Regions from separate parts of the Streptomyces sp. NPDC090022 genome, predicted to be linked through region 1. Evidence: riboswitches for the same ligand, from Rfam matches in the RefSeq annotation. Region 1 holds a riboswitch; the other holds the start of a gene.

Region 1 (3,199 bases):
CCGGTGTGGCGGGTGCGGCGGGTGCGGCGGGTGCGGCCGCGGCGGCCACGATGTTCGCCGCGACCGTCCGCGGCCCCTGGAGCGCGTTGTCCCAGTGGTGCACCAGCAGCCGCGTGCCGTACCGGGCGGAGGGGAACGACGCGCAGTCCCCCACGGCGTACACGTCGGGCAGCGAGGTCCGCAGGCCCGCGTCGGCGGTGACCGCGCCGTCCGGACCGAGCTCCACGCCCGTGCCCGCCAGCCAGCCGGTGGCCGGCCGGGCCCCGATGCCGACGACCACCGCCCCGGCGGGCAGCTCCCGCCCGTCGGCCAGCAGCACCCGCCCGGGCTCGACGCCGGCGACCCTGGCTCCGGTCTCCAGCCGGGCCCCCGCCTGCGCGTACCAGTCGGCCATCGGGGCGGCGACCTCCTCCGGCAGGGCGCCGGCGAGCACCCGGCCGGCGGCCTCGACCACGGTCACCGCGCAGCCGGCCTCCCGGGCGGCGGTGGTGAACTCGGCGCCGATCCAGCCGGCCCCGACGACCACGACGTCCGGCGCCGCCGCGAGCACCGGACGCAGCCGCTCGGCGTCGTCCAGGGTCCGCAGCAGGTGGACGCCCGCGACCCCCTCGGTGCCCGGCAGCGTCAGCGGCTCCGCGCCGGTGGCCAGCACCAGGACGCCGTACGGGACGGGGCCCGCCGGGGTGTCCAGGACGTGGTCGGCGGCCCGCAGCCCGGTGACCTCGACGCCGAGCCGCAGCTCGATGCCGAGGCCCTCGAAGTCGACGTCGAAGGCGGAGTCCTCGGCCTTGCCGAGCAGGACCGCCTTGGACAGCGGGGGGCGGTCGTAGGGCTGGTGGGGCTCGGCGCCCAGCAGGGTGACGGGACCGGTGAAGCCCGCTTCCCGCAGGGCGACCGCGGTCTGCACGCCCGCCATGCCGGCGCCGACGATGACGACGGCCGGCGCCGGCGCCGGCGCCGGCTCTGCGTATTGGCTCTTGTACGTCTGCTCGCTCACGCCGCCCAGCCTAATCATCTGACGAACCGTCAGGAATAGCGGAGCAGGGAGAGACCGGGAGGCAGCCTTACCCGGGCTCCGGCGCCGGGGTTAGGCTGGCCACCGTACCTATCGCGGGAGCCCGGACGCACCGGGCTGAGAGGGAGGCTGGACGGCCTCCGACCGTACGAACCTGATCCGGGTCATGCCGGCGAAGGGAGGGGCTGGACACCCATGCACGCATCCACGGACAGAACGGGCGGACCGGACACGACAGCCGGGACGGCCGGAGCACCGCGAGCGGCCGGATACGACGTCCTCGTCATCGGGGGCGGGATCATCGGCCTGGTCACGGCCTGGCGGGCCGCGCGGCGGGGCCTGCGCACCGCGCTCGCCGACCCGGCACCCGGCGGCGGCGCCGCCCGCGTCGCCGCGGGCATGCTGGCCGCCGTCACCGAGCTGCACTACGGCGAGGAGACCCTGCTGGGCCTCAACGTCGCCTCCGCCGAGCGCTATCCGGAGTTCACCGCCGAACTCGCCGAGGCCAGCGGCGGCCTGGACATCGGCTACCGCGCCTGCGGCACCCTCGCCGTCGCCCTCGACGCCGACGACCGCCTCCACCTGCGCGAACTGCACGCGCTGCAACGGCGCTGCGGGCTGGACTCGCAGTGGCTGACCGGCCGCGAGTGCCGCCGCCTGGAGCCGATGCTGGCACCGGGCGTCCGCGGCGGGCTGCGCGTCGACGGCGACCACCAGGTCGATCCGCGCCGGCTGGCGGCGGCACTGCTCGCCGCCTGCGAGCGGTCCGGGGTGAGCGTCCACCGGGCGAGCGCCGCGCGGCTGACCGTCACCGCCGACCGGGCCTCGGGCGCGGAGCTCGACGACGGTACGCGGCTGCGCGCGGGCCAGGTGGTCCTGGCCGCGGGCAGCCTCAGCGGCCGGCTGGCCGGCGTACCGCCGCAGGCCGTGCCGCCGGTCCGGCCGGTCAAGGGCCAGGTCCTGCGGCTGGCGGTGCCCCCCGCGTACGCGCCGTTCCTGTCCCGGACGGTACGGGCCGTCGTCCGCGGCAGCCACGTCTACCTGGTGCCGCGCGAGAACGGCGAGCTGGTCGTCGGCGCCACCAGCGAGGAGCTGGGCTGGGACACCACGGTCACGGCGGGCGGGGTGTACGAACTCCTGCGCGACGCCCACGAGCTGGTGCCCGGCATCACCGAACTCCCGCTCACCGAGACCCGGGCGGGGCTGCGCCCGGGCTCCCCCGACAACGCGCCGCTGCTCGGCCCGACCGAACTGCCGGGCCTGCACCTGGCGACCGGCCACTACCGCAACGGGGTGCTGCTGACCCCGCTGACCGGTGACGTCATGGCCGAGGTGCTGGCCACCGGTGAACTGCCGGACGTGGCCCGCCCCTTCTCCCCCCGGCGGTTCGCCGCCCCCGCCGCCGCGCCCGCCGCCGCCCCCGCCTCCGCCGCCCGCGAGGAGTCCTTCGTATGACCATCTCCGTGAACGGCGAACCCCGCGAGATCGCCCCCGGCACGACCCTGGCCACGGTCGTCGCGACGCTGACCACCGCCCCGTCCGGGGTGGCGGCGGCACTGAACGAAACAGTGGTGCCGCGCGGCCAGTGGCCCGCGACGCCTGTCGGCGAGGGCGACCGCGTCGAGATCCTCACCGCGGTCCAGGGAGGCTGAGCGGACATGGCTGACGACATCCTCCGGCTCGGCGACCGGACCTTCTCCTCCCGGCTGATCATGGGTACGGGCGGGGCGCCGAGCCTGGACGTGCTGGAACGGGCGCTGGTGGCCTCCGGCACGGAACTGACGACGGTGGCGATGCGGCGGCTGGACCCGACGGTCCAGGGCTCGGTGCTGTCGGTCCTGGACCGCCTCGGCATCCAGGTGCTGCCGAACACCGCGGGCTGCTTCACGGCCGGCGAGGCGGTACTGACCGCGCGGCTGGCGCGGGAGGCGCTGGGCACGTCGTGGATCAAGCTGGAGGTGGTGGCCGACGAGCGGACGCTGCTGCCCGACGGCGTGGAGCTGCTGGACGCCGCCGAGATCCTGGTGGACGAGGGCTTCACGGTGCTGCCGTACACGAACGACGACCCGGTCCTCGCGCGGAAGCTGGAGGACGTGGGGTGCGCGGCGATCATGCCGCTGGGTTCGCCGATCGGATCGGGGCTGGGGATCCGCAACCCGCACAACTTCGAGCTGATCGTGGAGC
Region 2 (3,199 bases), on a different contig from region 1:
CGTAGTTGAAGAAGACGTGCGCGAGGAGGATCGCCCACACGGTGGTGTCGAGGCGGACGCCCACCGTCTCGTCCAGCAGACCGCCGCGGCCGAGCAGGGCGAGGAAGGCGGAGCCCACCACCACGGTCGGCAGGACGAAGGGAACGGTCACCACGGCCCGCAGCACCTGCTTGCCGGGGAACTCGAAGCGCGCGAAGACGTAGGCGCCGGGAAGCGCGATCAGCAGGGTGAGCGCGGTGGAGACGAACGCCTGCCAGGTGGTGAACCACAGCACGTCGGCGATGTCGGGGCGGCCCAGCACCTCGCCGAAGCGGCCGAACTGCCATCCGGCATCGGTCCTGAGGCCCCGCCCGACGATGGCCGCCACGGGGTAGGCGAAGAAGAGCGCGAAGAAGGCGAGGGGCAGCGCCAGCAGGGCGAGCCGGACGAGCGTCGCCCGGGTCCCCTCGCCCGGTGCCGCGCCGGGACGCGGCGCGGCGCCCCCAGGCGCCGCGCCCGTTCTCCCGCCCTTGCCGCCGCCTACTTCACGACGGTCGAGGTCCATGCCTTGACCCACTGCTCACGGTTCTTGGCGATCGCTTCCGGAGTGACGGTCTCCGGCTTGTCGATGACCACACCGTGCCGGGTGAACAGCTCCGGCAGCGCGGCGTCCGTCGTCACGGGGTTGACGAACATCTGCAGCGGCATGTCCTCCTGGAACTTCTTGCTGATCAGGAAGTCCACGAGCGCCTTGCCGCCCTCTTCGTTCCTGCCGCCCTTGAGCAGCCCCGCGAACTCGATCTGGCGGAAGCAGGTGCCGGTGGCGACGCCCGTCGGGGCCTCGGCCGGCCGGGGCTCGCCGTACAGCACCTCGACCGGCGGGCTGGAGGCGTAGGAGACGACCAGCGGACGGTCGCCCTTGGCCTTCTTGCCGCCGGCGGAGCCGGAGAAGCGCTCGTTGTAGGCCTGCTCCCAGCCGTCGACGACCTCGACACCGTTGGCCTTCAGCTTGGCCCAGTAGTCCTTCCAGCCCTCCTCCCCGTACTTGCCGACGGAGGCGAGCAGGAAGCCGAGGCCGGGCGAGGAGGTCGCCGCGTTCTCGGTGACCAGCAGGTTCTTGTACTCGGGCTTGATCAGGTCGTCGAGGGTCTGCGGCGGGACGAGCTTCTTCTCGGCGAAGTACGCCTTGTCGTAGTTGACGCAGATGTCGCCGGAGTCGACGGGGGTGACCCGGTGCTCCTTGTCGAGCACGTACTCGGGCTTCACCCGGTCCAGGCCCTTGGCCTCGTACGGCGTGAAGATGCCGTTGTCGAGGGCGCGGCTGAGCAGGGTGTTGTCCACGCCGAAGAAGACGTCGCCGCGCGGCGAGCCCTTGGTGAGGATCTCCTGGTTGAGCGCGGCGCCCGCGTCACCGGACTTCAGCACCTTGACGGTGTAGCCGCTCTGCTGCTCGAACTCCTTGAGGACCGTGTCGGTCACGTTGAAGGAGTCGTGCGAGACGAGCGTGACGGTCCTGGACTTCGGCGAGCCGCTCGTGGCCGTGCCCTTGTCCTTGTCCTTGGCGTCCCCGCCGCCGCACGCGGCGAGCGTGCTGACGCCCAGGGCCGCGGCGAGCGCGGCGCCCGCCATTCTCTTGGTGGTGCTCACTGGTGTATTCCTCCTGGGATGTCCAGGAGAAGACGCGGCCCTGCCCGGCGTCGGTGGAGCGGTCGCCGGGCAGGGCGCAACAGCATGAGTGGTGACCGAACTTCCTACCCCGAATGACCGGGGCGAGGTTCAGAGGGTCTGCGGATGACGGTTCCCGCACTCTCAGCGCTGTGGCGCTCCCCTGTCGGAATATGAAATTGGTTCGGCCACAGGGTACCCCGTGGCCGAATCCCGCCGGAGGGAGCCGGAAGCTAGCGCTCCGAGGCGGCCAGCTGGCCGCAGGCGCCGTCGATCTCCTGGCCGCGGGTGTCCCGTACGGTCACGGGCACGCCGTGCCGGGCGATGGCCTCCACGAAGGCCCGCTCGTCCTCGGGCCGCGAGGCGGTCCACTTCGAGCCCGGCGTGGGGTTCAGCGGGATCAGGTTGACGTGGACACGCTTGCCTTTGAGCAGCTTGCCCAGCAGGTCGCCGCGCCAGGCCTGGTCGTTGATGTCGCGGATCAGGGCGTACTCGATGGAGATCCGGCGGCCGGACTTCTCGGCGTACTCCCAGGCCGCGTCGAGAACCTCGCGGACCTTCCAGCGGGTGTTCACCGGGACCAGGGTGTCGCGCAGCTCGTCGTCCGGGGCGTGCAGCGAGACCGCGAGGCGGCACTTGAATCCCTCGTCGGCGAAGCGCAGCATCGCCGGGACCAGACCGACGGTGGAGACCGTGATGCCGCGCTGGGAGAGGCCCAGACCGTCGGGCTCGGGGTCGGTCAGGCGGCGGATGGCGCCGACGACCCGCTTGTAGTTGGCCAGCGGCTCGCCCATGCCCATGAAGACGATGTTGGACAGCCGCGCGGGTCCGCCGGGGACCTCGCCGTCGCGCAGGGCCCGCATGCCGTCGACGATCTGGTGCACGATCTCGGCGGTGGACAGGTTGCGGTCCAGGCCGGCCTGGCCGGTGGCGCAGAACGGGCAGTTCATGCCGCAGCCGGCCTGCGAGGAGATGCACATGGTGACCCGGTCGGGGTAACGCATCAGGACCGACTCGACGAGCGTGCCGTCGTGCAGCTTCCACAGGGTCTTGCGGGTGGTGTCGTCGTCGCAGGAGATGTGCCGTACGACCGACATCAGGTCGGGCAGCAGCTCCTGCTGGAGCTTCTCGCGCGAGCCGGCCGGGATGTCGGTCCACTCGGCCGGGTCGTGCGCGTACCGCGCGAAGTAGTGCTGGGAGAGCTGCTTGGCCCGGAACGGCTTCTCCCCGATCGCGGCGACCGCCTCCCGGCGCTCGGCGGGGGTGAGGTCGGCCAGGTGCCGCGGGGGCTTCTTGGCTCCGCGAGGGGCGACGAAGGTGAGCTCTCCCGGTGCGGGGCGGGCCATGGCAGGTACTCCTCGTAAGACGAAAGGCGCGCCGCAGAAGCAGCGCGCCCTTCCAGGGTAACGGCTGGGACCCGCACGGGTCCCTGATCAGCCTGCGACCATGATCAACTGGTGCCGACGAAGGCCGCCAGCAGCAGCCACACCACCGGTGCCGTCGGCAGCAGGGAGTCCAGGCGGTCCATGATGCCCCCGTGACCCGGGAGCAGGGT

Evidence for each region. Region 1 has a riboswitch for thiamine pyrophosphate ahead of thiO (glycine oxidase ThiO). Riboswitches for the same ligand answer to the same signal wherever they lie in the genome.
Region 2: another riboswitch for thiamine pyrophosphate. It lies ahead of ACIPXB_RS28625 (thiamine ABC transporter substrate binding subunit); the one in region 1 lies ahead of thiO (glycine oxidase ThiO).

What each region holds. Positions count from the first base shown of each region.
Region 1 is NZ_JBIVFN010000004.1:334,216-337,414, forward strand. It holds gene ACIPXB_RS11925 (NAD(P)/FAD-dependent oxidoreductase) at 1-916, opposite strand, end outside; TPP riboswitch at 1,101-1,213, shown strand; gene thiO (glycine oxidase ThiO) at 1,211-2,470, shown strand; gene thiS (sulfur carrier protein ThiS) at 2,467-2,667, shown strand; gene ACIPXB_RS11940 (thiazole synthase) at 2,674-3,199, shown strand, end outside.
Region 2 is NZ_JBIVFN010000021.1:88,318-91,516, forward strand. It holds gene ACIPXB_RS28620 (ABC transporter permease) at 1-412, opposite strand, end outside; gene ACIPXB_RS28625 (thiamine ABC transporter substrate binding subunit) at 520-1,626, opposite strand; TPP riboswitch at 1,710-1,819, opposite strand; gene rlmN (23S rRNA (adenine(2503)-C(2))-methyltransferase RlmN) at 1,878-2,990, opposite strand; gene ACIPXB_RS28635 (phosphatidate cytidylyltransferase) at 3,095-3,199, opposite strand, start outside.